Regions from separate parts of the Stenotrophomonas sp. GZD-301 genome, predicted to be linked through region 2. Evidence: predicted binding sites of a transcription regulator. Region 2 holds the regulator's gene; each other region holds the start of a gene.
The links. Region 2 encodes FliA, which starts transcription of late flagellar genes. Its sites were predicted from a motif close to TAAAGTTTNNCNNNCNNNGGCCGATAA; they were not measured.
Positions count from the first base shown of each region.

Region 1 (7,893 bases), on a different contig from region 2:
GGTGCGCTTCAAGGGCACGATGCAGCCGGGCGTGACCCTGCGTGACCTGGTCAACGCGATTCCGCTGTACGCGATCAAGTCGGGCCTGCTGACCGTGGCCAAGGCCGGCAAGAAGAACATCTTCTCCGGTCGCATCCTGGAAATCGAAGGGTTGCCGGAGCTGAAGGTCGAGCAGGCCTTCGAGCTGTCTGACGCCTCGGCCGAACGTTCGGCTGCCGGCTGCTCGGTGCACCTGAACAAGGAGCCGATCATCGAGTACCTCAACAGCAACATCACGCTGCTGAAGTGGATGATCGCCGAGGGTTACCAGGACGCGCGTTCGCTGGCCCGCCGCATCGAGAAGATGGAAGCCTGGCTGGCCAACCCGGAGCTGCTGGCACCGGATGCCGACGCCGAGTACGCCGCCGTCATCGAGATCGACCTGGCCGACATCCACGAGCCGATCGTGGCCTGCCCGAACGATCCGGACGACGTCAAGACGCTGTCGGACGTGGCCGGTGCGGCCATCGACGAAGTGTTCATCGGGTCGTGCATGACCAACATCGGTCACTTCCGTGCCGCCGCCAAGCTGCTGGAAGGCAAGCGCGACATCCCGACCAAGCTGTGGGTGGCCCCGCCGACCAAGATGGACGCCTCGGAGCTGACCAAGGAAGGCCATTACGGCACCTTCGGCACCGCCGGCGCACGCATGGAAATGCCGGGCTGCTCGCTGTGCATGGGCAACCAGGCGCAGGTGCGTGAGGGCGCGACGGTGTTCTCGACCTCGACCCGCAACTTCCCGAACCGTCTGGGCCGCAACTCCAACGTGTACCTGGGGTCGGCCGAACTGGCCGCGATCTGCTCGCGTCTGGGTCGCATCCCGACCAAGGAAGAGTACATGGCCGACATCGGCGTGCTGGATGCCAGCAGCAAGGACATCTACCGCTACATGAACTTCGACCAGATCGAGGACTATCAGGACGTGGCCAAGACGGTCGCCGCCTGATGTAGTGCCGGGCGCTGCCCGGCACCGATGGACCTCAACAACACCCGGCCCAGGCCGGGTGTTGTTGTTTGACGGCCCCGGGTTCTACCGGCGCCGTGGCGGTGTCATCCGCGTGCCAGGCTCATCAGGCGCTCGGCGATGCGGTCCAGCGGCACCATTTCCTCGGCGGCGCCGAGCTTGTAGGCCGCGCCCGGCATGCCCCAGACCACGCTGGTGGCTTCATCCTGGACCAGGGTGGGGGCGCCGGCGTTGCGCAGGTCGAGCAGGCCGCGCGCGCCGTCGTCGCCCATGCCAGTGAGGATGGCGCCAATGGCGTTGGCGCCGGCGCTCTCGGCCACCGAACGGAACAGGACGTCGACGGCCGGTTTGTGGCGGTTGATCGGCGGGCCGTCGTCGATCCGGCAGCGCCAGCGGGCACCGTCGCGGATCACCCGCAGGTGCCTGCCGCCGGGCGGCAGGTAGGCGTGGCCGGGAAGCACCGCTTCGCCGTCGCTGGCCTCGCGTACCGACATCGCCGAGTGCCGGTCCAGGCGCTCGGCAAACGCAGTGCTGAAGGTGGCCGGCAGGTGCTGGGTCATCACCACGGCCGGCGCGTCGGCGGGCAGGCCTTCGAGTACCACGCGCAGGGCTTCGGTGCCGCCGGCCGAGGCGCCGATGGCGATCAGGCGGTCGGTGGTGCGGAACTGGATCGAGCGCGGCGGCGGGACGGCGGCGGTGGTTTCCAGGGTGATGCGTGGCACGTTGGTGCGGGCCAGGCTGCGCACCCGCGAGCGGGCGGCCATCTTGACCTTGGCGATGATCTCATCGGCATAGCCCTGCAGGCCGCGCGCCACATCGAGTTTCGGCTTGGACACGAAATCCACTGCGCCCAGCGCCAGCGCCTGCAGCGTGGTGTCGGCGCCGCGCTCGGTCAGCGAGGAGATCATCACCACCGGCACCGGGTGCAGGCGCATCAGGTTCTCCAGGAAGGCCAGGCCGTCCATGCGCGGCATTTCCACGTCCAGCGTGATCACATCCGGATGCAGGCGTTTGATCTTCTCGCGCGCCAGCAGCGGATCGGCCGCGGTGCCGACCACCTCGATGCCGGGATCGCTGGCCAGGATCTCGCTGAGCATCTGCCGCACGACCGCCGAGTCGTCGACGATCAGGACCTTGCAGGGCGGGCCGAAGGTCATTCGAACAGCTCCACGCCGCCGGTGACCGGTGCACGCGACAGGCGTGCGCGCACGGCCGATTCGGTGGCGGCCACTTCGGCCTCGTGCGCGTGCGGCAGGCGCTGCACCACCACGCGGCCGGTGTCGGCGAAGAACCACACCTTGCGCGGATGGATGCCGCACAGGTCTTCGGCGATGATCGGAATGTGCTCGGCCTGCAGGTACTGGCGCACGAACTCGGCGTTGCGGGTGCCGACCGGGTTGCTGGTGAAGCCCTTGAGCACGTTGGCGCCGCCGAACACCTTGGCTTCCAGGCGCTTGCGGTGCGCGCCGCGCTTGAGCAGGTCGTTGATCAGCAGTTCCATCGCGTAGCTGCCGTAGCGGGCCGGTGCGCCGTCGCCGACGTTGCCTTCGGGCAGCAGGAAGTGGTTCATGCCGCCGATCTTGAGCACCGGGTCGCGCAGGCACGCGGCCACGCACGAGCCCAGCGTGGTGGTCAGGGCGGTGTTGTCGTCCACGGCCAGGTACTGGGTCGGCAGCAGCTTGGCGGCCGTGACCTGGAAGCGGCTGTCGAAGTAGCGCATCACGTCGTCGCTGCGCGCGGCCTGGTTCATGCCGGGGCTCCGGGCGCGCGCTTGTACAGGGTGCGCCCGCAGGGCTGGATCAGGTCGGCGGCGTGCAGGTAGTTCTCCGAGTGGCCGGTGTAGAGCAGGCCGTCGTCGCCCATATGCTGGATCAGGCGCGACAGGATGCCGCGCTGGGTGGGCTTGTCGAAATAGATCATCACGTTGCGGCAGAACAGGGCATCGAAGGGACCGCCGACGTCGTAGCGGGGCGCCAGCAGGTTGAGCGGACGGAAGTCGATCAGGTCGCGCAGGGCCGGCAGCACGCGGCAATGGCCTTCATTGGGGCCGGTACCGCGCTGGAAATAGCGCTTGCGCACGGCCGGGTCCAGGCCGGAGACGCGGTCGATGGCATAGACGCCCCGGCTGGCGGTGGCCAGCACCTGGGTGTCCACGTCGGTGGCCAGGATGCGCACCGGCGGCTTGAGCGTGCCGAAGGTCTCGCAGGCGGTGATCGCCATCGAGTAGGGCTCCTCGCCGGTGGAGGCCGCGCACGACCACAACTGCAGCGTGCCGTGGCCGCCGCGCGCGCGCAGTTCCTCGGTGAGCTTCTCGAAGTGATGCGGCTCGCGGAAGAACGCGGTCAGGTTGGTGGTCAGCGCATTGGTGAAGGCCTGCCATTCATCGCCGCCGTGGGCTTCGAGCTGGTCCAGGTAGTCCTGGAAGCTGCGCATGCCGAGGGCGCGCAGGCGGCGCGACAGCCGGCCATAGACCATGTCGCGCTTGGCCGGTGCCAGCGAGATGCCGACACGCTGGTAGATCAGGTCGCAGATGCGGCGGAAGTCGCGGTCGGCAAACTCGAATTCGCGACCGGCCTGCGAGGTGGCAACAACGGGGGGAGGGGTGGACACGGCTCAGAACTCCTGCCAGTGGCCGTCGTCGCTGGGCAGCGCGGCGCGTGGCGCACGCGGTGCCGGCGTGGCGGCTGGGCGTGCGGCGGCGTGGCGTGCGGCGGCGTGGTGTGCGGTGCGGGCCGGCGCGCTGCGCACCGGCTGCGGCGCGGCGCTGCTGATCCGCGCGGTCACCGCGCTGACCGCCGCCGCCACCTGGTTGTCGAGGCGGAAGATCGCCACGGCATCGGCCAGCTGCGTGGCCTGCTCCTCCATCGCACGCGCGGCGGCGGTGGCTTCCTCCACCAGCGCGGCGTTCTGCTGGGTGGTTTCGTCCATCTGCACCACGGTCTGGTTGACCTGCTCGATGCCGGCCGACTGTTCCTGCGAGGCGGCCGAGATCTCGGCCATGATGTCGGTCACGCGCTGCACCGAGGCGACGATCTCGCCCATTGTGGCGCCGGCCTGGTGGACCAACTGCGAGCCCTCGGCGACCTTGCCGACCGACGCGTCGATCAGCCCCTTGATCTCCTTGGCGGCGCTGGCCGAGCGCTGCGCCAGGGTGCGCACTTCGCTGGCGACCACGGCGAAACCGCGGCCCTGTTCGCCGGCACGCGCCGCTTCCACCGCCGCGTTGAGCGCCAGGATGTTGGTCTGGAACGCGATGCCGTCGATCACCGAGATGATATCGGCAATCTTCCGGGACGAGGCTTCGATCGCGGTCATGGTGGTGACCACGTGGCCGACCACGTCGCCGCCCTGCGAGGCCACGGTGTGTGCGCCGATGGCGAGCTGGTTGGCCTGGCGGGCGTGTTCGGCGTTCTGGCGCACGGTGGAGGTCAGTTCCTCCATCGAGGCGGCGGTTTCTTCCAGGTTGGCCGCCTGCTGCTCGGTGCGGCGCGACAGGTCGCTGTTGCCGGTGGCGATTTCGCCGGCCGCCTGGTTGATGCTGCTGGCCGACTCCTGGATCTGGCCGACGATGCGGGTCAATTGCGTGACGGTGGCGTTGGCGTCGTCGCGCATGGTGGCGAACACGCCTTCGAAGTGGCCCTGCATGCGTGCGGTGAGGTCGCCCTCGGCGATGGCCGACAGCAGCGCGGACAGCTTGCCCAGATTCTCGTCGCTGACCTGCATCATCGCGTTGAGGTTGGCGATCATCAGGCGGAAATCGTGATCGAAGCGCGCGCTGTCGCCGCGCTGGCTGAAGTCGCCGGCCGCTGCGGCCGTACCCAGCCGTTTGATCTCGGCATTGATGCTGCCCAGGTTCTGCTTGACCGTGTCCACGGTGGCGGTGATGGCGGCCTTCTCGCCAGGATAGCGTGCGATGTCGGCGCGCAGGTCGCCGACGGCGTATGCCTTGACCACCTCCAGCACCGCGTCCATCGTCTGCACGTGGGCGCCGACCAGGGTATTGGTCTCATGCACCATCAACCCGTACTCACCGGGGAAGGCGCTCTCGTCGATGCGGTAGCTGACCTCGCCGGCGTCATGGCGGCGGGCCATGTCGCGCTGGGCGGTGATGACCCCGTGCAGCTGGCTCTGCATGCGCGACATCGCCTCGAGCAGGCGCCCGGGTTCGTCGTGGGCCTGCTCGCCGATGCGGCTGTCCAGCTTGCCGCGCGCGATGCTCTCGGCAACGGTGGTGGCCTGGCGCAGGGGCAGGGTGATGCGGTTGCCGATCAGCCAGCTCAGGGCCAGCACGATCAGCACCAGCGCGCCGCCGGCGGCGGTCATGATGGCGGTGAACACCAGCGCCTGCTGCTGCACGTCTTCCATGTACACGCCGCTGCTGATGACCCACTGCCACGGGGCGTACATCCCGGCATAGGAGGACTTGTCGAACAGCCCTTCTTCACCGGCCTTGGCCCACTTGTAGGAGACCACGCCGCCGCCGAGGCGGGCCATGCCGACCATGTCGTAGAACAGGCGCACGCCGTCCTCCGAACGGAAGTCCTTCATGTCCTTGCCGATCAGGTCCTTGCGGAACGGATGCATCAGCACGCGGTACTGCGTGTCGTAGACGCTGTAGTAGTAGGCGTCGTTGTCGGCGCGCATGCGGTCCAGTGCCATCAGCGCCGCGTCCTTGGCCGCCGCTTCGCTCAGCTCGCCGGTTTCGGCCAGGTGGTGGTAGTGGTCCAGGATGCCGTAGGTCAGTTCGACCTGGATCTTCAGGCTGTCCTTGCGGGTATCGGTCAGGTCCAGGTACTGCATGCGTGCGGCGATCACCGCCAGGGCGATGACGCCCACGGCGATCAGCGCCGTCAGCAGGTTGAGCTTGCGACGGACGGACAGGTTGGAGAAGTACTGGTTCCAGCGGCTGATCAGGGTCATGGGCATGGCATCGTTGGTCGACGAACGTGTCGCGGCAATGCAGTTATCGGCCGCGAACGGCTGCGGTTGAGGCGCGCTGGCTGAGCGTATTCAGGTTGCAGGCGGATTGCGCGGGGCCGCAACGAAAAAGGCTCCGGTGCGTGGGCACCGGAGCCTGTCGTGTGTCTGCCGTGCAGGCGCCTGGGGCGCTTAGAACTCCTGCCAGTCGCCGTCGGCCAGCTCGGTGGCGACCGGGCGGTTCGGCGCGCGACGGACCGGTGCCGGGGCGGGGGCCGAACGGGCCGGGCGCGGTGCGGCAGCGACCGGTGCGGCGACCGGTGCCGGTGTCGGCGCCAGATCGTGCTCGTCCAGCTTGAAGATCGACACGGCATCGCTGAGGTGGCCGGCCTGTTCTTCCATCGCACGCGCGGCGGCGGTGGCTTCTTCCACCAGCGCGGCGTTCTGCTGGGTGGTTTCGTCCATCTGCACCACGGTCTGGTTGACCTGCTCGATGCCGGCCGACTGCTCCTGCGAGGCGGCCGAGATCTCGGCCATGATGTCGGTCACGCGCTGCACCGAGGCGACGATCTCGCCCATCGTGGCGCCGGCCTTGTGCACGAGCGCCGAACCATCGTTGACCTTGCCGACCGAGTCGTCGATCAGGCCCTTGATCTCCTTGGCCGCGCCGGCCGAGCGCTGGGCCAGGGTGCGCACTTCGCTGGCGACCACGGCGAAACCGCGGCCCTGCTCACCGGCACGCGCCGCTTCCACGGCGGCATTCAGCGCCAGGATGTTGGTCTGGAAGGCGATGCCGTCGATGACCGAGATGATCTCGGCGATCTTCTTGGACGAGGTCTGGATCGCGCTCATGGTGGTCACCACCTGGCCGACCACGTCACCGCCCTGCGAGGCAACGGTATGCGCGCCAATGGCGAGCTGGTTGGCCTGGCGGGCATGCTCGGCGTTCTGGCGCACGGTGGAGGTCAGTTCCTCCATCGAGGCAGCGGTTTCTTCCAGGTTGGCGGCCTGCTGCTCGGTACGGCGCGACAGGTCGCTGTTGCCGGTGGCGATTTCGCTGGCGGCCGAGCTGATGGCCTGGCTGGAATGCTTGATGCGGGTGACGATTTCGCTGAGCTGCTCGGCGGTGGCGTTCGCATCGTCGCGCATGCGGGCAAACACGCCGTGGAAGTCGCCGTGCATGCGCACGCTCAGGTCGCCCTGCGACAGCGCGGCGAGCAGGCCGGAGACCTGGTCGATGCTGCTGGCGTTGGCTTCGAGCAGGCCGTTGATCTGCTGGGCCAGCTGCAGGAAGAAGCCTTCCTTGCCGGCATCGTCGATGCGGCCGGACAGGTCGCCGGCGGCGGCCTGGGCGATGACGCGGGCCACTTCGGCTTCGACGGCCGCTTCCGGGGTACGGTCACGCCATTCGACGACGTGGCCGACGGTTTCGCCCTGCTCGTTGGCGATGGAGGACACCACCTGCGCGAACTGCGCGTCGCCGAACTGCATCGGACGGCGGCTGACGCCGTGCTGCTTGAGCTGGCTCAGGGTGCGCTGGTCCATCTCGTTGCCGTGTTCGAGCACGGTCACCGGCTTGCCGATCAGCGAGGCGGTGGCGTCGAAGTCCGGCAGATCCTTGCGGATCTCGTCCTGGTACTGGGTCAGCGTGTGCTGCAGGGCGCGGTTGCTGTAGACGATGTTGAGGCTGTCGTCGGTCAGGTACACGCCGGTGGAGCTGTAGTCCAGCGCGGTGCGGATGCGCAGGTTTTCGCGGGCGATCGCCTGGTCGGTCTCGGTGCGCTCGCGCAGGTCGCGCTGCATGCGCTGCATGGCCTGCAGCAGGTCGCCGACTTCGTCCTTGCGGGTGACATCGATGTGGCCGTCGAGCTTGCCGCCGGCAACGTCGTTGGCCACCGAGACGGCACCGCGGACACTGCCCACCAGCGAGCGGGCGAACAGCCACACCAGCACCAGGCCCAGCGCCGCGCCGC
Region 1 covers NZ_JBMOWY010000032.1:153,086-160,978, forward strand. Annotated here, with positions in the region: gene acnB (bifunctional aconitate hydratase 2/2-methylisocitrate dehydratase) at 1-985, shown strand, start outside; gene ACO6VK_RS09190 (protein-glutamate methylesterase/protein-glutamine glutaminase) at 1,090-2,160, opposite strand; gene cheD (chemoreceptor glutamine deamidase CheD) at 2,157-2,753, opposite strand; gene ACO6VK_RS09200 (CheR family methyltransferase) at 2,750-3,613, opposite strand; gene ACO6VK_RS09205 (methyl-accepting chemotaxis protein) at 3,617-5,923, opposite strand; gene ACO6VK_RS09210 (methyl-accepting chemotaxis protein) at 6,113-7,893, opposite strand, start outside.
Region 1: a site for FliA is predicted at 5,967-5,993, ahead of ACO6VK_RS09205 (methyl-accepting chemotaxis protein). Genes of this name have one in related genera too.

Region 2 (7,893 bases):
GTCGACCCCGCCACCGTGGTGGCCACGCACCTGTCGCACCTGATCCGCGAGCACGCCCCGGAACTGCTCGGCCACGAGGAAGTGCAGCAGCTGCTGGCCAACCTCGCCAAGAGCGCGCCCAAGCTGGTGGAAGACCTCACGCCCAAGTCGCTGCCGCTGTCGGCGGTGGTGCGGGTGCTGCAGAACCTGCTGATCGAACGCATTCCGATCCGCCAGCTGCGCAAGATCGTCGAAGCGCTGGTGGAGAACGCCCCCAACAGCCAGGACCCGTCGGTACTGACGGCCGCCGTGCGCAACGCGCTGGGGCGTTTCATCGTGCAGGAGATCGCCGGAATGTCGGCGGAGCTGCCGGTGTTCACTCTCAACCCGCAACTGGAACGCGTCTTGCAGGAGTCCACGCAGGGCAACGGCGCCGCGCTGGAACCCGGACTCGCCGAGCGACTGCACCAGAGCCTGGCCGAATGTGTCGGCAAGCAGGAAGCGAAGAACGAGCCCGCGGTTGTGCTGGTTCCCGGCCCGGTACGTGCCGCGCTGGCACGGCTGGTACGCCACAGCGTCCCCTCGCTGTCGGTACTGGCCTACAGCGAGGTGCCCGAGGACAAACGGTTGAAGCTGGTCGGCACGATCAGTTGAGCCGGGACCCCGACGGCAACGCGCCAGAAAACAGACACCCCCACTTTTGACATCACCGCAGCAGGACACAAAGGGAAACCCGGACCGTGCAGACCACCGACAACCAGCGCTTCCCTTCCACCACCCCGCCGCCCCAGTCCCGGTACCACAGCATGAAAATCAAACGCTTCGTCGCCTCCGATATGCGCTCGGCCATGAACCTGGTGCGCAAGGAACACGGTCCTGACGCGGTGATCCTGTCCAACCGCCGGATCGAGGAAGGCGTGGAGATCGTGGCCGCCGCCAACTACGACGAAGGCGCCGTGCAGCGCGCCCTGGAAGCCGCCCGCAAGGACGTCGCCCCGCCGCCGGTGCCGCGCCCGCGCAGCGCCGCCGATGCAGTGATCGCCGCCGTCACCCGCCGCAAGGCGCCGGTCGTCGCCCCGGAACCGGTGGCCGCCACCACCTCGGCCGTAGCTGCGCTGGCACGCGCCGCCGTTGGTGCCACCGGCCGCACGCTGGATACCGCCAACGAGAACGTGCCCCCGCCGGGCAGCGCCGGCTTTGCCGCCACGCTGTCGCGTGCCAGCGTTGCCGCCCCCGTCAATGAACCGTCGCTGCCGGAGCAGATCTTCGCGCCGTTCAACGTCGAGCAGGCTGCCGCCGCCGCGCCCGCATCGACGGCCGCCCCGGTCGCAGCGCTTGCCGCCCCGATCAACCGCGCCCGTTTCGTGATCGACCCGCCGATGGACGACGCGCCGCACATCCAGATGTATGCACCGCCGGCCGAGGCCCCGGTGACGATGCCGCCGCTGCCGGTCGCCGCCGTGGCCGAGCCGGCCCCGGCCGTCCTCGCCCCGGTGCCGGCAGCGCAGCCGCCGGCACTGCCGGTCGCGGTCGCCGCGGCTGCCGACGTCGCCGCCGAGGCGGTTGCCCGCCCGGCACCGGAACTGACCGTGGTCCCGCGCGACGACGAGGAAATCCGCCAGCTGCGTCACGAAGTGGCCGGCATGCGCCATGTGATCGAGCGTGAAATGCACCGCTTCACCGACGAGCGCCTGCGCGGCTCGCCGGTCCGTGCGGCCGCGCTGGACCTGATGGACGAGTATGGCTTCGACGCCGGCATCAGCCGCGACGTGGCCCTGCAGATTCCGCTGGATACCGAAGCCCACCGTGGCCGCGGGCTGATGCTGGGCCTGCTGTCCAAGAAGCTGCCGATCGCTCCGGTCGATCCGCTCGAGGCCGGTGGCGTGATCGCCCTGGTCGGCCCGACCGGCGCCGGCAAGACCACCACCATTGCCAAGCTGGCCTCGCGCTTCGCCGAGAAGCACGCCGCCCGCGACGTGGCCCTGGTCACCACCGACACCGGCCGCATCGGCGCCCGCGAGCAGCTGTACGGGTTCGGCCGCCAGCTCGGCATCGCGGTGCACGAGGCCAACAGCGGCACCGACCTGAGCCAGCTGCTGGAACGCCTGCAGGACTACAAGCTGGTCCTGATCGACACCGCCGGCCTGGGCCCGCGCGACCGCGCCCTGGCGGCCCAGCTGCAGTGGCTGCGGGCCGCCGACCGCATCCGCACCCTGCTGGTGCTGCCGGCCAACACCAGCTTCGGCGACATGGACGAAGTGGTCCGCCGCTTCAGCGCCGCCAACCCGCAGGGCGTGGTGCTGAGCAAGCTGGACGAGACCGGCCGCTTCGGCACCGCCCTGTCCGTGGCGGTCGACCACCGCCTGCCGATCACCTGGGTGACCGACGGCCAGGACGTTCCGGAGGACCTGCACCGCGCCAGTGCAGCCAATCTTGTACTTCGCCTTGAAGATTTGCGCCGCGCGGCCGATATGCCCTGCAACCCGGAGTTCAACCATGCCGTCGCGTGAGTACGCCAAGCTGACCAAGACCTTCCCGTTGTCGGCTACCCGCAGCCAACCGCTGGGCCCTGTCCGCACCATCGCCGTCACTGGCGGCAAGGGCGGCGTGGGCAAGACGAACGTTTCGGCCAACCTGGCCGTGGCGCTCGCCGACATGGGCAAACGCACGCTGCTGCTGGACGCCGACCTCGGCCTGGCCAACATCGACGTGATCCTCGGCCTGCAGCCGAAGGTGACCCTGGCCGACCTCGTCGCCGGGCGCTGCACGCTGGAGGAAGTGATCATGGAGGGCCCGGGCGGCGTGCTGGTGGTGCCGGCCGCGTCCGGTCGCCGCCACATGGCCGAACTGCAGCCGGCCGAACACGTGGGCCTGGTCAACGTGTTCTCCGAGCTGGAGCGCGAGCTGGACATCATGGTGGTGGACACCGCCGCCGGCATCACCGATGGCGTGCTCACCTTCTGCCAGGCCGCACAGGACACCGTGGTGGTGGTCTGTGACGAGCCGGCCTCGATCACCGACGCCTACGCGCTGATCAAGGTGCTCTCGCGCGAGCGTGGCGTGGACCGCATCCAGGTCGTGGCCAACATGGTGCGCGACCCCAACGAAGGCCGCGTGCTGTACGAAAAGCTGACCCGGGTCTGCGAGAAGTTCCTGGCCGACGTGTCGCTCAACTACCTCGGCTGCGTCCCCCAGGACGACTGGCTGCGCCTGTCGGTGCAACGCCAGCAGCCGGTGGTCAAGGCCTACCCGTCCAGCCCGTCGGCGCTGGCGATCACCGAGATCGCCCGCCGTACCGCCCGCTGGCAGGCCCCGACCGAGCCGCGCGGCGGCGTCGAATTCTTCCTCGAACGCATCCTCAAACAACGCGGGGTGGCCGCATGAAAGGCGCCGCACAATACAAAGAGGTCCAACGTACCGCCGCCAACGAGTGCATCGCCCAGCACTCGGACCTGGTCCGGCGCATCGCCCACCACCTGGCCGCGCGCCTGCCGGCGAGCGTGGAAGTGGACGACCTGATCCAGGCCGGCATGATGGGCCTGATCGAGGCCTCGCGCAGCTATGACGCTGATCAGGGCGCCTCCTTCGAGACCTACGCGTCGATCCGCATCCGCGGTTCGATGATCGATGAGATCCGCCGTGGCGACTGGGTGCCGCGCTCGGTGCACCGCCGTGCCCGCGACGCCGCCGCCACCATCCGCCGCCTGGAGCAGAGCACCGGCCGTGCCGCCAGCGCCACCGAAGTGGCCAGCGCGATGGACATGCCGCTGCCGGAATACCTGCGGCTGATGGAAGACGCCGCACGCGGCCAGGTGCTGAGCCTGGAATCGCGGATCGAAGACCAGGGCGAGCTGGACACCGTCGCCCAGGGCGGCCCGACCCCGCAGCAGGTCCTGGAGCGCGGCGAGTTCGGCCGCGAGCTGGGCAATGCGATCGGCCTGCTCCCCGAGCGCGAACAGCTGGTGCTGTCGCTGTACTACGAACAGGAATTGAACCTGAAAGAAATCGGCGCGGTGCTCGGGGTGAGTGAATCCCGGGTCTGCCAGATCCACGGCCAGGCGGTATTGCGCCTGCGCGGCCGACTGAAGATCTTCGAGGCGGCCGACGCCGGCCTCGAGAACCCTTGAAATCGAGGAAAGTGCTTTGAACAAGAACATGCGTATCCTGATCGTCGACGATTTTTCGACCATGCGTCGTATCGTCAAGAACCTGCTGGGCGATCTGGGCTTCACCAATACGGCCGAAGCCGAGGACGGGCATGCCGCGCTGGCGTTGTTGCAGAGCCAGCCGTTCGACTTCGTGGTCACCGACTGGAACATGCCGGTGATGACCGGCATCGACCTGCTCAAGGCGATCCGCGCCGACGCCAAGCTGAAAACCCTGCCGGTGCTGATGGTGACCGCTGAAGCCAAGCGCGAGCAGATCATCGAAGCGGCCCAGTCCGGCGTGAACGGCTACATCATCAAGCCGTTCACCGCGCAGACGCTGGAAGAGAAGCTCGGCAAGATCTTCGAACGCCTGGCAGCGAGCGCCTGATGGAAACCCTCAGCGACAAATCGGCGCTGGTGCAGCGCCTGCAGGACGCCCTGGCCGCGCTGGAAGGCGGCGACGAGGCGGGCTGGCGCCGGGAAATCGACGCGCTGGCCGCGCTGCGCACGCAGCCGATGATGGCCGGCCTGAACCGGCTCGCCCGCGAGCTCGGCCAGGCACTGGGCGAACTGCCCAGTCTGCCCAGCGAAGCCGGCGAACTGGATGACGCCTGCGCGCGCCTGGACCACGTGGTGGCGATGACCGAACAGGCCACCCACCGCACCCTGGACCTGGCCGAGGAATGCCGTGCGTTGACCGAGCAGCTGCGCGCCAACGGGCTCAGCCCCGACCAGGACCTGCAGCTGGACCGGATCCGCCACAACCTCACCGAGATCGCCCTGACCCAGAGCTATCAGGACCTGACCGGGCAGATCATCCGCCGCGTGGTGGGCATCGTGCGCCGCGTGCACGAAGGGTTCGGTGCGCTCGGCCTGCCGCCGCAGGACGACGACGCGCGCAGGCGCGACACCGGACTGGCCGGCCCGGCCGTCACCGGGCTTGACCGCCACCAGGTATCCCAGGTCGACGCTGACGACCTGCTCTCCGATTTGGGGTTGTAAGACGATGAGTGCTGTTCCGGACGACATTGCCGCCGATTTCATTCTCGAGGCCCAGGAGATCCTGGATCGCCTCGGCGAACAGCTGGTGTCGCTGGAGCAGTCGCCCCAGGATACGGATCAGCTCAATGCCGTGTTCCGCGGCTTCCACACCCTCAAGGGCGGTGCCGGCTTCCTCGGCATCCAGGCGATGGTGGAGCTGTGCCACGCCGCCGAAGAGACCCTCGGCATGGCCCGTTCCGGCCAGGCCACCCTGCAGGCACACCACTTCGACGCCGGCCAGCAGTCGCTGGACTACCTGCAGTCGATGCTGGACTCGGTCTCGGCCGGCACCGAGCCGGGCTACGCACCGCCGGAGCTGATCGCCCAGTTCGACGTCAACGGACCGGCCACGCCGGCGCCGGTGGCCGCCCCGGCGGCCGCGGGTGCACTGATCACCGATGACGAGTTCGAGGCGCTGCTCGACCAGCTGCATGGCGGCGCGGCACCGACCGCCGTGGCGCCGGCCAAGGCCGCCGATGGCCTGATCGGCGAAGACGAATTCGAAGCCCTGCTCGACCAGCTGCACGGTGGCGCCGCCCCCGGCGCCCAGCCCGTGGCCGCCGTCGCCGCACCGGCCCCGCGTGCCCCGGCCCCGGCCGCCGCCAAACCGGCGCCCAACAAACCGGTCGCCGAGGCCGAGCACACCGTGCGCGTGGACACCAAGCGCCTGGATGCCATCGTCAATCTGATCGGCGAACTGGTGCTCTCGCGCAACCGCCTCAAGACCCTGCGCGCGCGCCTGCATGATGAAGAGCTGGACCGCGCCGTCTCCACCCTGGACATCGCCACCGCGCGCCTGCAGTCGGCGGTGATGCGCACCCGCATGCAGCCGGTGGGCAAGGTGTTCTCGCGCTTCCCCAAGGTGGCCCGCGACGTTGCCCGCTCGCTGAAAAAGGAAGTGGACCTGGAACTGGTCGGCGCCGAGACCGAACTGGACCGCAACCTGGTGGAGGCCCTGGCCGATCCGCTGGTGCATCTGGTGCGCAACGCGATCGACCACGGCGTTGAAATGCCCGACCTGCGCGAAGCCCAGGGCAAGCCGCGCGGCGGCCACGTGCGGCTGTCGGCCCAGCAGGAAGGCGACTACGTCAGCATCGAAGTGCAGGACGACGGCGCCGGCATCGACCCGGAGCGGCTGCGCCAGAAGGCCCGTGAAAAGGGCCTGATCGATCCGGAAGCGGCCGCCCGCCTGACCAGCGAGGAGTGCCTGCACCTGGTGTTCCTGCCCGGCTTCTCCACCAAGCAGCAGGTCACCGACATCTCCGGCCGCGGCGTGGGCATGGACGTGGTCCAGTCGCGCATCCGCGAGCTGAGCGGCCAGATCCAGATCCAGTCCGAGCTGGGCCGCGGCAGCCGCTTCATGATCCGCGTGCCGCTCACCCTGGCGATCCTGCCCACCCTGCTGGTGCAGGCCGGCGAGGACGTCTACGCGCTGCCGCTGGCGCGCGTGATGGAAGTGCTGCACGCCCCGAACACCTCGCTGGGCTGGTTCGACGGCCGCGCGGTGCTGGACCGCAAGTCGCACACCCTGCCGCTGGTGGACCTGCGCCATTGGCTAGAGGTGGACCCGGTGCCCTCGCCGCTGCTCACCATCGTGGTGCTGCAGGCCGGTGAAGCCCGCTTCGGGCTGGTCGTGGACCAGGTGCGGGGCCGCGAGGAAGTGGTGATCAAGCCGCTGCCCAAGGCATTGCGCGGCCTGCGCGGCTACGCCGGGGCCACCCTGATCGGCGACGGCCGCATGTCGCTGATCCTCGACGTAGACGGCCTGCGCTGACCTCCGGTAGCGCCGGGCGCTGCCCGGCGGCTTCTCCCCCCAAAAGTGTGACCGCCGCATCACCCTGTTCCGTCGGCGTCTCAAGTCCCATTCACACAAGCCGATACCGGACTCATGGATAGACTCAGCCTCATTGGACTTTTTCTCGCCCTGGCCTCACTGGTCGGCGGCAGCATCCTCAAAGGCGCGGGGCTGGCCTCGCTGTGGTCGCCGGCCGCCTTCGTGATCGTGATCGTGGGCACCCTCGCCGCGATCCTGCTACACACCTCGCCCGCCGTGTTCAAGCATGCCTTCAAGATCGTGCGCTGGGTCGTGCGCCCGCCGAGCAGCGACCGCCGCGAGCTGATCCAGCAGATCGTCGAGTGGAGCAACATCGCCCGCCGCCAGGGTCTGCTGGGCCTGGAAGCCCAGGTCGAGGCGCAGGACGATCCGTTCCTGCGCAAGGGCCTGCAGCTGCTGGTGGACGGCGTGGAGCCGGAAACCATCCGCCACATGATGGAGATCGAACTGGGCAGCCAGGAGAGCCAGGACCTGGCCGCCTCCAAGGTGTTCGAGGGCATGGGCATCTACGCGCCCACCCTGGGCATCATCGGCGCCGTGCTCGGCCTGATCGCGGTGATGAAGAACCTCGCCGACCCCAGCAAGCTGGGCCACGGCATCGCTGCGGCGTTCACCGCCACCATCTACGGCATCGCCTCGGCCAACCTGCTGTTCCTGCCGGTGTCGGCCAAGCTCAAGAGCGTGATCCACCACAACAGCCGCGACCGCGAGATGATCATCGAAGGCCTGATCTCGATCGCGCAGGGCGAAAACCCGCGCAACATCGAAACCAACCTGTCCGGCTTCCTGCACTGACATGGCCCGTCGCAAGCACCACGAAGAGCATGCCAACCACGAGGCCTGGGCGATCCCCTATGCCGACCTCATGACGCTGCTGCTGGCCTTCTTCGT
Region 2 covers NZ_JBMOWY010000050.1:90,677-98,569, forward strand. Annotated here, with positions in the region: gene flhA (flagellar biosynthesis protein FlhA) at 1-633, shown strand, start outside; gene ACO6VK_RS13950 (AAA family ATPase) at 786-2,489, shown strand; gene ACO6VK_RS13955 (MinD/ParA family ATP-binding protein) at 2,476-3,363, shown strand; gene ACO6VK_RS13960 (RNA polymerase sigma factor FliA) at 3,360-4,106, shown strand; gene cheY (chemotaxis response regulator CheY) at 4,123-4,515, shown strand; gene ACO6VK_RS13970 (protein phosphatase CheZ) at 4,515-5,129, shown strand; gene ACO6VK_RS13975 (chemotaxis protein CheA) at 5,134-6,942, shown strand; gene ACO6VK_RS13980 (flagellar motor protein) at 7,057-7,797, shown strand; partial or broken gene motD (flagellar motor protein MotD) at 7,799-7,893, shown strand, end outside.

Region 3 (7,893 bases), on a different contig from region 2:
TGGACCCGACCCTGCCGCAGCGCGCCGATGGCCAGGACACCGGCCACAGCCACGGGCATGCCGCACCTGCTGCCGCGCCGACCCCGCCGCCGATCCCGGCTGCAGCGGCGGCCGAGGAAGCCAAGCCCGCCGCCGAGCGTGATGACGCCGGCACCGTGGTCGGTGCAATGCAGAGCTCCAACGCCGTGCATGCCGAACAGGCACTCGCGGTCGGTGGGGTCAAGGCTGTTCCGGCCGTGCGTGCCACCGCCCGCAAGCTGGGCGTGGACCTCAGCCGCGTGCGCGCCACCGGCGCCGATGGCGCGGTGACGATGGCCGACGTCAAGCAGGCCGCTGCCGATGGCAGCGCCAAGGTCGGTGCCGCACCGGCGCCGGTCGCCGCTGCACCGGTCGCCGCCGCTGCACCGGTGGCCCGCCAGAGCGAGACCCGTGCCCCGCTGTCCGCGGCAGGCAAGCCGATGCGCACCCAGCCGCCGGGCGTGGTTGCCAAGGGCCAGCCGGAACAGCTCAAGGGCGTGCGCCGCAACATGGCGCGGGTGATGGCCGACGCGCACAGCAAGGTCGTCCCGACCACATTGAACGACGACGCCGACATCCATGCCTGGGTGCCGGGCAACGACGTCACCGCGCGCCTGGTGCGTGCGATCGTGGTTGGCTGCCAGAAGGTGCCGGCGCTCAATGCCTGGTTCGACGGCGACGCGCTGACCCGCACGCTGCACGCGCATGTGGATGTGGGCATCGCGGTGGACACCGACGACGGCCTGTTCGTGCCGGCGCTGCGCAATGCCGACGTGCTTGATGCACGTGGTATCCGCGAAGGCGTCAACCGCCTGCGCGAGCAGGTGGAATCGCGCGCGATCGCCGCCTCCGAACTGAGTGGCTACACCATCTCGCTGTCCAACTTCGGCATGTTCGCCGGCCGCTACGCGACCCCGGTCGTGGTGCCGCCGTGCGTGGCCATCGTCGGTGCCGGCCGTGCCCGCCACCAGATGACCCCGGTGATGGGCGGCGTGGAAGCGCACAAGGTGATTCCGCTGTCGGTGACCTTCGACCACCGCGCGGCCACCGGCGGCGAAGCCGCCCGCTTCCTGCGCGCGATGCTGGATGATCTGGCGCTGGCCAGCTGATCCACGTGGATGGGTAGCTGCCGACCGTTGGTCGGCGGGCAATGACGGATACGACAACGGCTACCGCAAGGTGGCCGTTGTTGTTTGCGAGCCAGGTGGTGCCGGCCGCTGGCCGGCTCCTCCGGATACTGGGCAGCCGACCAACGGTCGGCTCTACCTCATTGGGTTCGGTGCTACCTCGTTGGGTTCGGCGCTACCGGCGCGGGGCCAACTGCGCCGAGTCGATGATGTGCACACCCGGGCGCGGCGCCAGCGCCGCCTCCAGCATCTCCCCGGCGATGGTCTGTGCCGGGTTGATCTGCCAGGCACGCGGCAGAACCGGGCCCAGCGCGCCGAGCACGATGCTGGCCAGGTGTTCGCCCGGCCTCCGCTCGGCACGTTCACCCCCGATCAGCCCAGGCCGCACCAGCGTCAGCGACGGATAGCCCAGGCCGCGCAGGTCCTGCTCCAGGCGACCTTTGACCCGGTTGTAGAAGAACCGCGAGCCCGGGTCGGCGCCCATCGCGGAATTCAGCACAAAGGCATGCGCGCCATGCGCCTGCGCCAGGGTGGCCACCTGCAGCGGGTAGTCGTGGTCGACGCGCGCGAATGCCTCCCGGCTGCCGGCCTGCCTGATGGTGCTGCCCAGCGCGCAGATCACCGCGTCCACCGCCCACCAGTCCGCGTCGACGGGCAGCCGCTCGAAATCGACCACCGGGTTGTGCAGCACCGGGTCGGTCACGTTGAGTAACCGCCGCGTCGGCGCCACCACCGCGTCGCAGCGCGCGTCGTCCAGCAGCTGCTGCAGGACCTGCCCGCCGACCAGCCCGGTCGCTCCTACCAGCATCACCTTCATCGCACCCTCCTGCTTTCCGATTGCCTACCATCGTGGCATACCGGCCGTGCCCGGCCCGTGCGTTCAAGCCGGCGGGCCCGGCGCCGATACTGTTCCAACCTCCCACCCGCCCGGCCCACCTGCCGGAAACCCGCCAAGGACCTGCGCATGACGGACCCGCACGACGCTCCCCCCAGCCCAGGTACCGCCGTGGGCCGGCTGCTGTCGCGGCGCCAGGTCGACACGCGCGTGATCGAGCAGGCCGTTCCCGCTGCCGCCGGTCCCAAGGGCGGCAGCAGCGCGATGCTGCAGCGCCTGTTCGCCGGGGCCGAGCAGCCCGAGCCGCTGCTGGCCGCGTTCGCCCACGGCATGTCCACCCTGCCCGGTGAGCTGGGCGACATGGGCCTGCGCCTGCAGTCGGCGCAGCGCAGCGCCGACTGGGTCAGCTACGGCCGCGCGATGCGCCAGCTGATCGACAAGTACATCCGCACCATCGAGCAGGAAAGCCCGGACGGGCAGCCCGACAGCCTGCGCATGCGCGAGCTGCTGCGGCATACGCTCGGGGTCACGGTGGCCAGCCTGCTGCAGAACATGCCCGAGCTGAAGGACGAACCGGCGCGCATCGCCGGCGACCTGCGCCATTGGCACCCCGGCCAGCCGCTGCAGCCGATCGAGCAGCGCCTGCGCGAGCTCACCCACCAGATCGGCGTGCGCAGCGATGGCTGGCAGGAGCAGCAGGAGCTGCTGCTGAGCCTGTTCGACCTGCTGCTGGACAACATCGGCGAGCTGCTCGACGACAGCAGCTGGCTGCACGGCCAGGTGCACGCCGTGCGGGCCCTGATCAGCGGCCCGCTGGACCGCGACTCGGTGGAACAGGCGCGCGCCAACCTGCGCGAGGTGATCTACAAGCAGGGGCTGCTCAAGCAGAGCATCAGCGACTCCAAGGTGGCGATGAAGGACCTGATGGGAGGCTTCATCGAGCGCCTGGACGGGATGGCCGTCAGTACCGGCGAATACCACGACCGGATCAGCAGCTATGCCTTGGCATTGAAGGAAGCACGCAGCATCGCCGACCTCAACCAGCTGCTGCAGGACGTGCTGCAGGACACCGGCCGGGTGCAGGAGCAGGCCCTGCAGGCCCGCGACCACCTCGGCAACGCACGCCGCGAAGTCGAACAGGCCGAAGCGCGCATCGCCGAGCTGGAGCAGGAACTGCGCGATGTCTCCGGGCTGGTCCGCACCGATCCGTTGACCGGCGCGCTCAACCGCCGTGGCTTCGACGAACTGATGGAGCGCGAGCTGGCCCGGGCCGCTCGCCACGGCCACCCGCTGGCGGTGGCGCTGATCGACCTGGACGACTTCCACCAGACCAACGATGCGCACGGCCATGCCGGCGGCGATGCGGTCCTGCGCCACCTGGTCGCGGTCTGCCAGCTACACCTGCGCAGCAGCGATGCGATCGCGCGCCTGGGCGGCGATGAGTTCGTGCTGCTGCTGCCGGAAACCCCGGGCGCGGACAGCATGTCCACGCTGCTGCGCCTGCAGCGCTCGTTGGCCCAGCGCCCGCTGCCGCTGGACCAGCAGCGGGTGCCGGTGCACTTCAGTGCCGGCATCGCGCAGTGGCACCCGGGCGAAGACGCCGACACGCTGCTGCGCCGGGCCGATGCGGCCCTGTATGCGGCCAAGCGGGTGGGCAAGAACCGCGTGCAGGCGGCCGATCCCCCGCGCTGAGCACGCCGTGTGATATCGGCCGCGTCCCTGCGAATCATCCGGGTATGGACATGACTGCCACTGCCCCTGCCGATCCCCGCGCCCACTTCGCCGCGTTGCTGGCCCAGCACCGCGGCATCGTGCTGAAGATCGCCCGGGGCTACTGCGCCCACCAGGAGGACCGGCTGGACCTGATCCAGGAGATCAGCGTGCAGGCCTGGGACGCCTTCGACGGCTTCGATCCGGCGCGTGCCCGCTTCTCCACCTGGCTGTACCGGGTCGCGTTGAACGTGGCCATTTCGCAGTTGCGCCGCCAGCAGCTGCGCCAGCGCCACCACGCGGTACTGGACGAGGCGGCATTGGCCGCCGACGACGGTGCGCCGGCCGAACACCGGCATACGCTGCGGCAGCTGGAGGCCGCGATCCGCGAGCTGCCGGCCCTGGACCGGGCGCTGATGCTGCTGCACCTGGACGACCACGACCACCGCCAGATCGCCGAGATCCTGGGTATCAGCAGCGCCAATGTCTCCACCCGTCTGCACCGCCTGCGCCAGCAGCTGCGGGCGCGCTTCGACCCCACTCCCTGAGGGCACCGCCATGCACAACGACCCACTCCAGCACCTCTGGCAGCAGTACGCCGGCGCCGACGGCAACGAGGGCCCCGCCGCGATGGATGCCTGGCGCCGCCACCGGCAGCACGCCGCGCAACGCCAGCTGTCGGCCTTCGGGGCAGTGCAGGTCATGCAGCTGCTGTTCTGGCTGGCGTTGGCGATCTACTGCGGCAGCGTCTGGTGGCAGCAGCCGCCGCTGGCGGTGATGGTCAGCGCGCTGGCGCTGCATGCCTACAGCGTGGCGGTGATCATCGCCAGCGCCGCGCGGCTGCACCTGCGCCGGCAACTGCAGCCCGACCAGCCCGTGGTGGAGCAGTCGCGCGTACTGGCGTCGCTGCGCATGCACACCGCCATCGGCGAGCTGCTGCTCGGGCTGCCGTGGTGCTGGTTGTGGCTGGCGGTGCCGGTACTGCTGGCCTGGCAGGCCTGGGGCGTGGACCTGTCGGTGTTTGCGGCCCGCTGGCTGCTGGTGTCGCTGGTGGCCGGCACGGCGCTGATGGTGGCGCTGCTGGCGCTGGCGCGGCGCTGGTTCACGCGCGATCCGCAGTCGCCGCGCCTGCAGCGCGCGATCGACGCACTGTCCGGACGCCGGTTGGCGCAGGCACGCGCCGAGCTGGACGGGCTGCGCGACTGGTCGTAGCGCCGGGTTCTACCCGGCTGCAACATGCGCGCGAACAGCAGCCGGGTGGCACCCGGCGCTGCGGGGTCAATGCGCGGCGTGCTTGCCGCGCAGCTTCTGGATGGCGGTGACGGCGGCCAGCACGATCGCACCGGCGATCACGCCGACCACCATGTTGCCCAGCGCGTTGACCAGCCAGCCCCACCTGCCCTCGCCACCGAGCGACAGCACCAGGTGGTGCAGCGCCGGCACGTTGTGCACCAGGATGCCGCCACCGACCAGGAACATCGCAGCGGTGCCGGCGACCGAGAGGAACTTCATCAGCCACGGCGCGGCCACCAGCAGGCCACGACCGAACGCGGCCAGCGCCGCACCCTTGCGCGACAGGTACAGCCCGAGGTCGTCCAGCTTCACGATGCCGGCGACCAGGCCGTAAACGAACACGGTCATGGCCAGCGCGATGATCACCAGCGCGGTGACCTGGTTGAGGAACGGCGCCGCGGAAACCACACCCAGCGACAGCACGATGATCTCGGCCGAGAGAATGAAGTCGGTACGGATCGCGCCCTTCACCTTGTCGTTCTCCCACGCAACCATGTCCACCTTTTCATCGGCCAGCGCCTTCACCCGCTCGGCCTTCTTCTGTTCATCTTCTTCCCTGGAATGCAGGAAGCGGTGCGCCAGCTTCTCCACGCCTTCAAAGCACAGGAACGCACCGCCGATCATCATCAGCGGCACTACGATCGGCACCGGGTAGCCCTTGCCGCGCAGCCAGGCTTCCAGCGCGCTGATCGCCAGTGCGGCCGGCACCAGGATCGCCTTGTTGACCAGCGAGCCCTTGGCCACCGCCCACACCACCGGCAGTTCGCGGTTGGCGTTGACGCCGGTGACCTGCTGCGCGTTCAGCGCCAGATCGTCGCCCAGCACACCGGCGGTTTTCTTGGCCGCCACCTTGGTCAGCACCGACACGTCGTCCAGCAGGGACGCAATGTCATCGAGCAACGCGAACAGACTGGCACCGGCCATGAGGCTTCCAAAGGATGGATCGAAGCGCCGATTCTGACTGATCCAGCCCCGTTCGCGGTAGATGCCGCCGGATTCACCGCTCCACCACCGGGGCCCGGCCACACTGCGATGGATCGCCGTTGCCGGAGTCCTGCTTGAATACGCCACCTGTCGCCCCCGGTTCGCCCTCGCTGGTCAAGGGCATGAACCGCCGCAGCCAGATCCTGCGGCTGCTGCTGCGCTACCGCCATTCCGGCGTGTTCTCGGGCATGAACCTGGATGCCCGCGCCGTGCACGACCTGCCGCCCGAAGGCAATCCCGAGCAGTTCGTGACCGATCTGGAGGCGCTGGGCCCCACCTTCGTCAAGCTCGGCCAGATGCTCTCCACCCGCCCCGACATGGTGCCGGTGGAGTTCGCCACCGCGCTGGAGCGGATGCAGGAGAAGGTCGCCCCGATCCCGGTGGAGCGCATCTACGCGATCATCGAGCAGGAACTGGGCGCCTCGGTCTCCAAACTGTTTGCCTCGTTCGACCCGGTGCCGCTGGGGTGCGCCTCGATCGCGCAGGTGCACCGTGCAGCACTGCATGACGGGCGCGAGGTGGCGGTCAAGGTACAGAAGCCGGAAGTGGCCGCCCAGCTCCGTTCGGACCTGGAGGTGCTGCGCAGCTTCGCGCTGGCCGCCGACCATCTCACCCAGGTGGGGCGCCGGGTGCGCCTGCGCGACTGGCTCAACGAGTTCGCCAAAACGCTGATGCAGGAACTGGACTACCAGGCCGAAGCGGAGAACCTGCAGCGCTTCGGCCAGCATCTGCGTCCGTTCAAACCGTTGTGGGTGCCGCAGCCGATCTGGGATTACTGCAGCCATCGCGTGCTGACGATGGAGCTGGCGCAGGGCGTGCGCGTGGACATGATTCCCGATGTGCGCCGCACCGAACAGCCGATGGCACCGCTGGCGGCGGCGCTGATCCGCGGCTATGTCGATCAGATTTTCGTGCATGGCGAAATCCACGCCGATCCGCATCCGGGCAACCTGCGCGTGACGCCGGAAGGACGCCTGGCGATCTTCGACCTGGGCATGGTGGCGCACATGCCGCCGCGGCTGCGCGAGCGGCTGCTGAAGCTGCTGTTCGCCGCGGTCGACGGCCGCGGTGAGGAAGTGGCCGACGAGATCATCGGCATCAGCACGCGACTGGAGTCGTTCGATGAAGAGCGCTACCTGCGCGAAACCGGCCAGGTGATCGCGCGCTACGCCGCCAACAGCAGCTTCTCAGAAGGCCGCGTGGTGCTCGACCTGGTCCGCATTGCCACCGCCAGCGGCCTGCGCACACCGCCGGAGCTGAGCCTGCTCGGCAAGGCGCTGCTCAACCTGGAAACCGTATGCCGGCTGTTGTCGCCGGACCTGGATACGCGCCGCATCGTCGAGCGCCAGTTGCAGCACGTGATGCGCGCGCGCCTGAAGAAGTCGCTGTCGGCGGCCAACCTGGCCAGCGAGGCGATGGAGCTGCAGCAGCTGCTGCGCGACGGGCCGCGCAAGATGACCGACATTCTCGCGCTGCTGGCCGAGAACCGGCTGCAGATGAAGGTGACGGGACTGGAAGAATCGCGGTTGATGGAGAACCTGCAGAAGATCGCCAACCGGGTCTCCGCCGGCATCGTCACCGCCGCGCTGATCCTGGCGGCGGCGATGATGATGAAGGTGGATACCGGCTGGCACCTGTTCGGCTACCCGGCCATCGCATTCACGCTGATGTTGATCGGCGTGTTCCTTGGGCTTGGCATCATCCTCAGCGCATTGATCTTCGATCGTCGTGCACGTTCGAAGGAAGAGCGCGGGCACCGCTGATATTTCCGTGCCCACCCACGGTGGGCACCCCGCTATTTCACGCGCGTTTTACGTCGCAGATGGCAGTGCGATACGCGACATTCGATGTCGTTTTGAACAAACATTTCAGTCAGGTTCGTGCAGGCATGATCGGGTCATCGGCCTGTCATGCACATGTGGTTGG
Region 3 covers NZ_JBMOWY010000017.1:69,283-77,175, reverse strand. Annotated here, with positions in the region: gene ACO6VK_RS04735 (dihydrolipoamide acetyltransferase family protein) at 1-1,127, shown strand, start outside; gene ACO6VK_RS04730 (NAD-dependent dehydratase) at 1,321-1,962, opposite strand; gene ACO6VK_RS04725 (GGDEF domain-containing protein) at 2,110-3,672, shown strand; gene ACO6VK_RS04720 (sigma-70 family RNA polymerase sigma factor) at 3,723-4,238, shown strand; gene ACO6VK_RS04715 (hypothetical protein) at 4,249-4,902, shown strand; gene ACO6VK_RS04710 (DUF808 domain-containing protein) at 4,969-5,907, opposite strand; partial or broken gene ACO6VK_RS04705 (ABC1 kinase family protein) at 6,087-7,730, shown strand.
Region 3: a site for FliA is predicted at 2,026-2,052, ahead of ACO6VK_RS04725 (GGDEF domain-containing protein). Genes of this name have one in related genera too.

Region 4 (7,893 bases), on a different contig from region 2:
CCATCAAGCCGGTGCACCCCGGCCAGCTGCGCGACATGTGCCGCCAGGTCGGCCTGGAGGTCGTGAGCGTCCGCCGCCTGCGCATCGGGCGCGTGGCGATGGGCAAGCTCGTTCCCGGCCAGTGGCGCTACCTCGCCCCCGACGAGCGCTTCTGATCGACCGGTCCCGGCCCGCCCTGCACTCGCGCTGCACGGCAGGGCCGCTTAGGATCGTGGCATGACCGACAAACCGCCGTTCTGGCGCCGGCTCCTGCGCTGGCTGGGCATCTTCGTGGCGATCCTGGTCCTGCTGGTGCTCAGTGGCCTGCTGCTGGCCGACCACCTCACGCCCAAGGCGCTTGGCACCCCGTCGCAGGTGCTGCCGGTCCTGCCCAGCCAGACCGCCATCGACCGCGAACTGTCGCGTCTGCAGGCCGAGCACCCCGGCGAATCCGGCGTGGCCTTCCTCGCCGACGGACTGGATGCCTACGCCGCGCGCGCGGTGATCACCCAGCATGCCGGGCGCAGTCTGGACCTGCAGTACTACATCTGGCAGAACGATCTCATCGGCCACCTGATGGCACGTGAGCTGTACCAGGCCGCCGAGCGCGGCGTGCGCGTGCGCATCCTGCTCGACGACATGAACGCGCAGGACAAGGACGCGCTGATGATGGCGCTGGACCAGCATCCCAACATCGAGATCCGCCTGTACAACCCGTTCCGCAACCGCAACGGCCTGTGGCGGCTGGTGGAAATGGTGCAACGCGTGTTCAGCGTCAACCATCGCATGCACAACAAATCCTGGATCGCCGATGGCCGCGTGGCCATCGTCGGCGGCCGCAACATCGGCGAGGAATATTTCAGCGCACGCACCGACGTCAATTTCCGCGACCTGGACCTGCTCGTCGCCGGCCACGCGGTGGACCAGGCCAACAGCATCTTCGACGACTACTGGAACAGCGAAACCGCCGTCCCCATCGCGGCCCTGGCGTTCTACACCCCGGCCCAGCTGCGCCTGCTGGTGCGCCAGTCCGAGCACGAAGCGGGGCTGGACGGCGCCAAACCCTACCTGGCGCGCGTGGCGCGTTCGCAGCAGGCGCAGTCGTACTACCGTGATGCCGTCGACCTGCACTGGACCCGCCAGGTGGAGATCGTCTCCGACCCGCCGATGAAACACCGCCGCGACGACCGCAGCGACTGGCTGGTCGCGCGGCTCTCGGCCGAACTGGCGGGCACCCGCCACAAGGCCCTGCTGATCTCCCCGTACTTCGTGCCGGGTGAAGACGGCACGCAGGGGCTGGGCGCGCTGGTGGCACGTGGCGCGACCGTCGGGGTGGTGACCAACTCGCTGGCCGCCAACGACGTCGCCGCCGTGCACAGCGGCTACATGCACTACCGCGCCCCGTTGCTGCGCAGCGGCGTGCACCTGTACGAGCTGAAATCGCGCGGGCATGCCGACAGCGGCGGCCTGTTCGGCAGCAGCGGTGCCAGCCTGCACACCAAGGCCTTCATGATCGACGACCGGCGCGGCTTCGTTGGCTCGTTCAACCTCGACCCGCGCTCGGCCTACCTCAACACCGAAATGGGCGTGCTGTTCGATGACCCCGTGCTGGCGGCGCAACTGCGCGCCGAGTACCTGCGCCTGGCCAGTCCCGCGCAGAGCTACTGGGTGGCGCTGGACGCGCACGGCCAGGTGCGCTGGCTCGACCGCGCCGCACAGCCACCGCACTGGCTCTACCGCGAACCGGACACCAGCGTGTGGCTGCGCGCCAGTGCGCGCGCGATCAGCTGGCTGCCGCTGGAATCGCAGTTGTAGCCGCGCTCAGCGCGGCGTCGCGTCTGCGTCGGCCTCCATGCCTGCATCGCCGTCACCGGCGGGCAGCTCGTCGGCGTCCAGGGTTTCCACGGCGCGCCCGTGCACACGCCGCCAGATCCACTGCAGCGCGTGCGCCGGCGTGCTCTGCAGGTGCTCCAGCAATGCCAGCGCCTGCGCCTGGCCCATGCGCCCATGCCGGCACAGCAGGCTGGCCGCCGCAGCGGCGCGGGCGAATCCCAGGCTGGTCAGCAGGCCGTCCGGCGCGCCGGCACCGGCCCGCTCCAGCGCGGCATGCACCGGGGGCGGCAACTCCCAGGCGGCGGCGATGCGGCTGGCCACCGGCAGGGTCCAGTCATCCAGCAGGTCGGCGGCAAGCGCCCGTGGCGGCACCGCGACACCGTGTTCGGCGCAGGCATCGAGCAGATGGCGCATCACCAGCGCCGCGCCCAGCCCCTGGGTGAGCCCCAGCCACTGTGCCGCGAAGGCATCTTCATGGCTGACCGTGCGCGCGTGGTCGGCGGCCGCGCGCGACGCCAGCAGCGCGTGCTCCCAGATCACCGCATCGAACTGCGGGAAGGCGGCGCACTGCAGGTTCATCACCGGCTGGACCAGCACCGCACTGATGATCTGGCGGATACCCTCGGTACCCACCAGGGTCACCGCCCGCTGCAGGCTGTCCACCGGCCGGGTCTGCAACCGGTAGACCGGGCTGTTGGCGATACGCAGCAGGTTCCCGGTGAGCACCGGGTCCTGGCCGATGATCGCCGCCATTGCCCGCGCCGATGTCTCCTGGTCGTTGACGGTCTGGATCAGCTGCGGCAGCAGCTGCGGCCGCCGTGGCAGGTGGCGGGCGGACCAGTCGCGGGCCGACAACGCCGCGTCCACTGCCGCGCGCAGGGCCGGCGTGGGCGTGGTGTCACCTGCCGGGTCGCCTCCGCGCGGCACCAGCGCCAAGGCATACAGGCCGGCCTGCAGCACCGCCGCAGGGTCGCCCGGGGGAGCCGCCAGCGAGGGCGCCACGCGCACGTCTGCCCGCGGCGGCCGTGTCTCGGCCCGCCCCCGCGGCAGGGGTCTCTGGCGCCTGCGCCAGGCCACCAGCGCCAGCACGGCGGCCATGCCGCCCACGCCCCACGCACCCAGCATCGGCGCCGAGGTCAGCACCGGGGTCTCCCGGAAACGCGGTCCCGCACCTGCCTTGTCGCCACTGCGCCCACGTCATCCATCCTGACATTGCCGATACTGCACACCGTAGCCACGGCATCGGCCGCACCTTCACCAACTTTAACGGCGCCCGCCCCGGCGGCGGCTGACACCGCCCTCCGGCGGAATGCACTAGAATGGCGCCGCGCGACCCGTCCACTCGAACCGACGACGTCGCTTTTTTTGTTTTACAACCCAACATTTGCTGGTCCGTTCGCCGCTGTTCGCCACCGTTCGCACCATCGGAGCCACCATGTTATTTGAAACCCTCGAAACCACCGATCACGAACAAGTGGTGTTCTGCCACAACCGCGACGCGGGTCTGAGGGCGATCATCGCCATCCACAACACCACCCTGGGCCCGGCCCTGGGCGGGGTGCGCATGCGGCCGTATGCCAGCACCGACGAGGCGTTGGCCGATGCGCTGCGGCTGAGCCGCACGATGACCTACAAGAACGCACTGGCCGGGTTGAACGTGGGCGGCGGCAAGGCGGTGATCATCGGCGACCCGAAGGTGGACAAGAGCGAAGTGCTGTTCCGCGCGTTCGGCCGCTACGTCGATTCGCTGGGCGGGCGCTACATCACCGCCGAGGACGTGGGCACCGATGTCAATGACATGGAGAACATCTACCTGGAGAGCGAGTACGTCACCGGCGTGCACCAGGTCCACGGTGGTTCCGGCGATCCGGCACCGTTCACTGCCTACGGCGCGCTGCAGGCGCTGATGGCCGCCATGCAGCACAAGCTGGGCCATGAGGAAGTCGGCAAGGCCAGCATCGCCGTGCAGGGCCTGGGCCATATCGGCATGGAACTGGTCAAGCTGCTGCGCGACCGCGGTGCCAAGCTGTTCGTGACCGACCTGGACAGCAGCCGGGTGGAGCGCGCGGTCACCGAATACGGTGCCGAGGCGGTCAAGCCCGACGACATCTACGACGTCAACGCCGACGTGTTCGCGCCCTGCGCGCTGGAAGGCGCGATCAATCCGCAGACGCTGCCCCGCCTGCGCACGAAGATCGTGTGCGGCACCGCCAACAACCAGCTCTCCAGCCTGGAGATCGGCGATGAGCTGCATGCGCGCGGCATCCTGTATGCGCCCGACTATGCGGTCAACGCCGGCGGCGTGATGAACGTGTCGCTGGAGATCGACGGCTACAACCGCGAACGCGCCATGCGCCTGATCCGCAGCATCTACCACAACCTCGGCCGCATCTTCGCGTTGTCCGAGCGCGAGGGCATCGCCCCGCAGCGCGCCGCCGACCAGATCGCCGAATCGCGCATCCAGTCGATCGGCAAGCTGAAGATGCCGCTCGGCCGCAGCACGCCGCGACTGGGCACCCTGCGCCGCAACTGACGGCGCGGTCCTGCCGGAAAAACAGAAGGGCGCGATCGACGATCGCGCCCTTCTGCATTGCTGCCCGGCGTGGTCAGAACGCGGTGGCGTAGCGCAGGGCCACCTGGTGCAGGTCGCCGCGCGGACCAAAGCGCTGGTCGTAACCGAATGACACGCGCGTGTTGCGGCTGAGCCACGACTCCACCGAGACCCCGAACAGGCCTCCGGACCGGACCGGCTGCAGGCCGGCCAGCGGCGCCCAGGCATCCACACCGACGAAGCTGGCCTGCATGTCGAGCCCGTGGCTGGCCAGGTGCTGCTGCCATTCGGCGTAGCCGCGCAGCGACCAGTCGCCCCAGCGCGTCTGCGCACGCAGGCCGGCCAGCGCCTGGCTGCGGCTGGCAGTGCCGCCCTGTGTGCGCAACCCGAAACCGGCGCCGCCGTTCTCGCTGAAGCGGTCGCTGTCCACCCGTGCGTACTCGGCGCCCAGGTAGGGCGTGAACGACAATGCGTCGCCGCCGAAGCGGTAGCCCGATTCCATGCTGGCGGTGCTGAAGCTGCCACCGTAGCGCGCGTTGACCCCGTACTGACCGGCGCCCAGCAGCAGCTGGCGATCGATCTCGCGGGTGAACTGGCCGGCGCCCACCTGACCCAGCGCATAGGCGCGCCCCTGGTGCCAGCCCGCATACAGCTGCGCCTGCGACTGGCGGTCACGACCGCTGTCATTGCCCCAGTCGCGGGTGCTGGCGCTGCGGGTCTCACCGAAGGCGAAGCCCAGCACGCCGTGGCCGCCCAGCGCCGTGTCCTGGCCCATCATCCAGCCCTGGGTCTGGACACCGCTGGCCGCGAAACTCCCCTGGCCGGCCTCGCCCAGCGTGCTGTGCCAGGCGCCACGCAGACGTGGCGCGGCCGTCACCGCATCGAAGCGCGAGGACAGCGCGCGACGCTGCATGTCGAGGGTGTCGAAGGTCATCGCCGCCGCCAGTCCGTGCGCTTTGCCGGACAGGCTGTCCAGGCTCGCCGACAGCGCGTCGGCGCCCTGCACCTGCTGCAGCTGGCCCGCCGCAGCGGCGAAGCCGCTTGCAGCCGGCCCGCCGCCGTCGAGCACTTCGAACGCCGATTCCACCCGTGCGGCGGCGCCCTGCGCGACGGCGCCCAGGCCCGCCGTTGCAGCCACCGCACTCACGTTGACCCGGTCGATGTCCAGCCATGCGGTGCGCGCGTCATAACCGAAGCGGCTTTCCAGCAGAGTGATGCTGGCGTCCTTGCGAAGGCTGTCGAACGCACCGGTCAGCGACTGGCCCGCCTTGATCAGCTCCTGGCGGCGTCCGTCCTGCGGGACGTAACCGCTCACCGCACCCACCAGGTACAGCGCGCCTCCCTGCAGCTCGACCGTGCCGGTCACGTTCAGCGGCGCGGCGCCCAGCTGGGTCATGTACTGCCCGCCGGCACGCTGCACGTAGTTGCCCTCGATGGTGGCGCTGGTGCCCGCCTCGCGCAGCAGCACGCTGCCGGCGTTGTCCACGTTGCCCTTGACCCTGGCGCTGCTGCCCATGAACTGCAGCACCGCGCGCTCGGCGCCATCGGCCTGCGCGACGATGCCCACGTTGGAGGTGATCGATGCACCATCGCGCAATGCCAGCGTGCCGCGTTCGATGCGCGTGTCGCCGGTGTAGGTGCTGGTGCCGGACAGGCCGAGTGACCCGGTGCCGCGCTTGACCAGCCCGCCGCTGCCGCTGATGTCGTTGCTCCAGACCGAATTCAGGCCCATGACGTTGACATCGACCACGCTGTTGCCCCAGTCGAAACGCGCCGGACCGTTGACCGCCTTGGCGACGTTGAGCAGGCCGTAGCCGAAGGTGCTGTCCACGCCGGGCGCACCCAGATCGGTGGCGGTGCCCAGCAGCGTCTGGCGCACCAGGTCGTTGGTGAAGTACGGATATTTCTCCCACACCAGCGCGGCGGCGCCGGACACCAGCGGTGCCGCATAGGACGTGCCCGAGCCCCACAGATAGCTGGGCGTGCCGCCGGTGTTCTGCGGGTCCACGTACACCACGGTACCGGGCGCGGCCAGGCAGTACGCCGCCGCCACGCCGCAGGCGTTGGCATAGGACGCCAGCTTGGACGGATCGGCCGAATCCACTGCCGTCACGGTCAGCCAGCCGCGTTCCAGGTCCGCGGCCGGGCGGGTTCCGTTGAGACCGGCCTGGCTGGGCAGGGCCGCCATGCTGGACGGGTTGGGACGGCTCTCGTTGCCGCTGGCGAACACCACCAGCCCGTTGTTGGTGATGACGAAGGGACGGTACTCGTTGGCGATCGGCGCGGTCGCCGCCGGGTTGGTCCAGTACAGCCCACCCCAGGAGTTGTTCATGATCTTCACGCCATCGGCGATCAGATCCTGGTGCATCGGCGCAAACCCGAGCGCACCGCTGACTTCGTTGCCGCTGCCGCTGCCGTCATCGGTCGGGCGCCGGTCGGAAATGATCCGTGCCGAGATCACCAGCGCGTCCGGTGCGATGCCGCCCGGCCACGCCCCCACGGCGCGGCCGGCGGCCAGCGAGGCCACCGTTGTGCCGTGGCCGACCACGTCGTCCACGTTGAGATTGTTGATGCGCGGGTCGATGTACGCGCGGCTGGACACCACCCGCCCCGACAACGCGGGATGGGCGCGGTTGACGCCCGAATCGACCACGCCGATACGCACGCCCTTGCCGGTCAGGCCCTGCACGTTGCGGCCGTTGACGATGGTCAGGTGCGCATCGATCGCCGGCTGCACCGGCGGATTGGTCGGCGGCGTCACCGGTGGCGTCACCGGTGGGGTGACCGGCGGGGTCACCGGGGGCGTGGTCGGCGGCGGATCCACCCGCACGTTGCCGCCCCCGCCACCACCGCCACACGCACTCAGCGCCACGGCCAATGCCCCGGCCAGTACGGTCCTCACTGCCATGACCTGTTTCATCCCTGCTCCCCACGTTCGATACGCAATGGCCGGCCTGCTGCCATCCGGGCAGACACCGGCGGTCAATGCCGACCCTCTATACTGGGCCGACCCCCACGCAGTCTGACGGGATTCGCGCCGGCTTCCAATGCCTGCCGACCCATTCCGAATATCGCTCACGCACCAACGAGATTGCCATGTCCAACATCGTCATCGCCGCCGCCAAGCGCACTGCCATCGGTTCCTTCCTCGGCCAGTTCAACGGCGTTCCCACGCCCACCCTGGGCGCCACCGCGATCGCCGCGGCCCTGGAACAGTCCGGTGTTCCGGCGGCGGATGTTTCCGAAGTGATCATGGGCTGCGTGCTGCCGGCCAACCTCGGCCAGGCGCCGGCCCGCCAGGCCGCCATCGCCGCCGGGCTGCCGCTGTCCACCGGCGCCACCACCCTGAACAAGGTGTGCGGGTCGGGCATGAAGGCCATCATGCTGGGCCATGACCTGATCAAGGCCGGGTCGGCCAGCATCGTGGTCGCCGGCGGCATGGAGTCGATGTCCAACGCCCCGCACATGCTGCCCAATTCCCGTACCGGCAACCGCTTCGGCAACTTCCAGGCGGTGGACCACATGGCCCA
Region 4 covers NZ_JBMOWY010000014.1:25,806-33,698, reverse strand. Annotated here, with positions in the region: gene ACO6VK_RS04080 (rRNA pseudouridine synthase) at 1-155, shown strand, start outside; gene ACO6VK_RS04075 (phospholipase D family protein) at 217-1,794, shown strand; gene ACO6VK_RS04070 (HDOD domain-containing protein) at 1,801-2,910, opposite strand; gene ACO6VK_RS04065 (Glu/Leu/Phe/Val dehydrogenase dimerization domain-containing protein) at 3,248-4,345, shown strand; gene ACO6VK_RS04060 (S8 family serine peptidase) at 4,419-7,283, opposite strand; gene ACO6VK_RS04055 (thiolase family protein) at 7,460-7,893, shown strand, end outside.
Region 4: a site for FliA is predicted at 3,052-3,078, ahead of ACO6VK_RS04070 (HDOD domain-containing protein). Genes of this name have one in related genera too.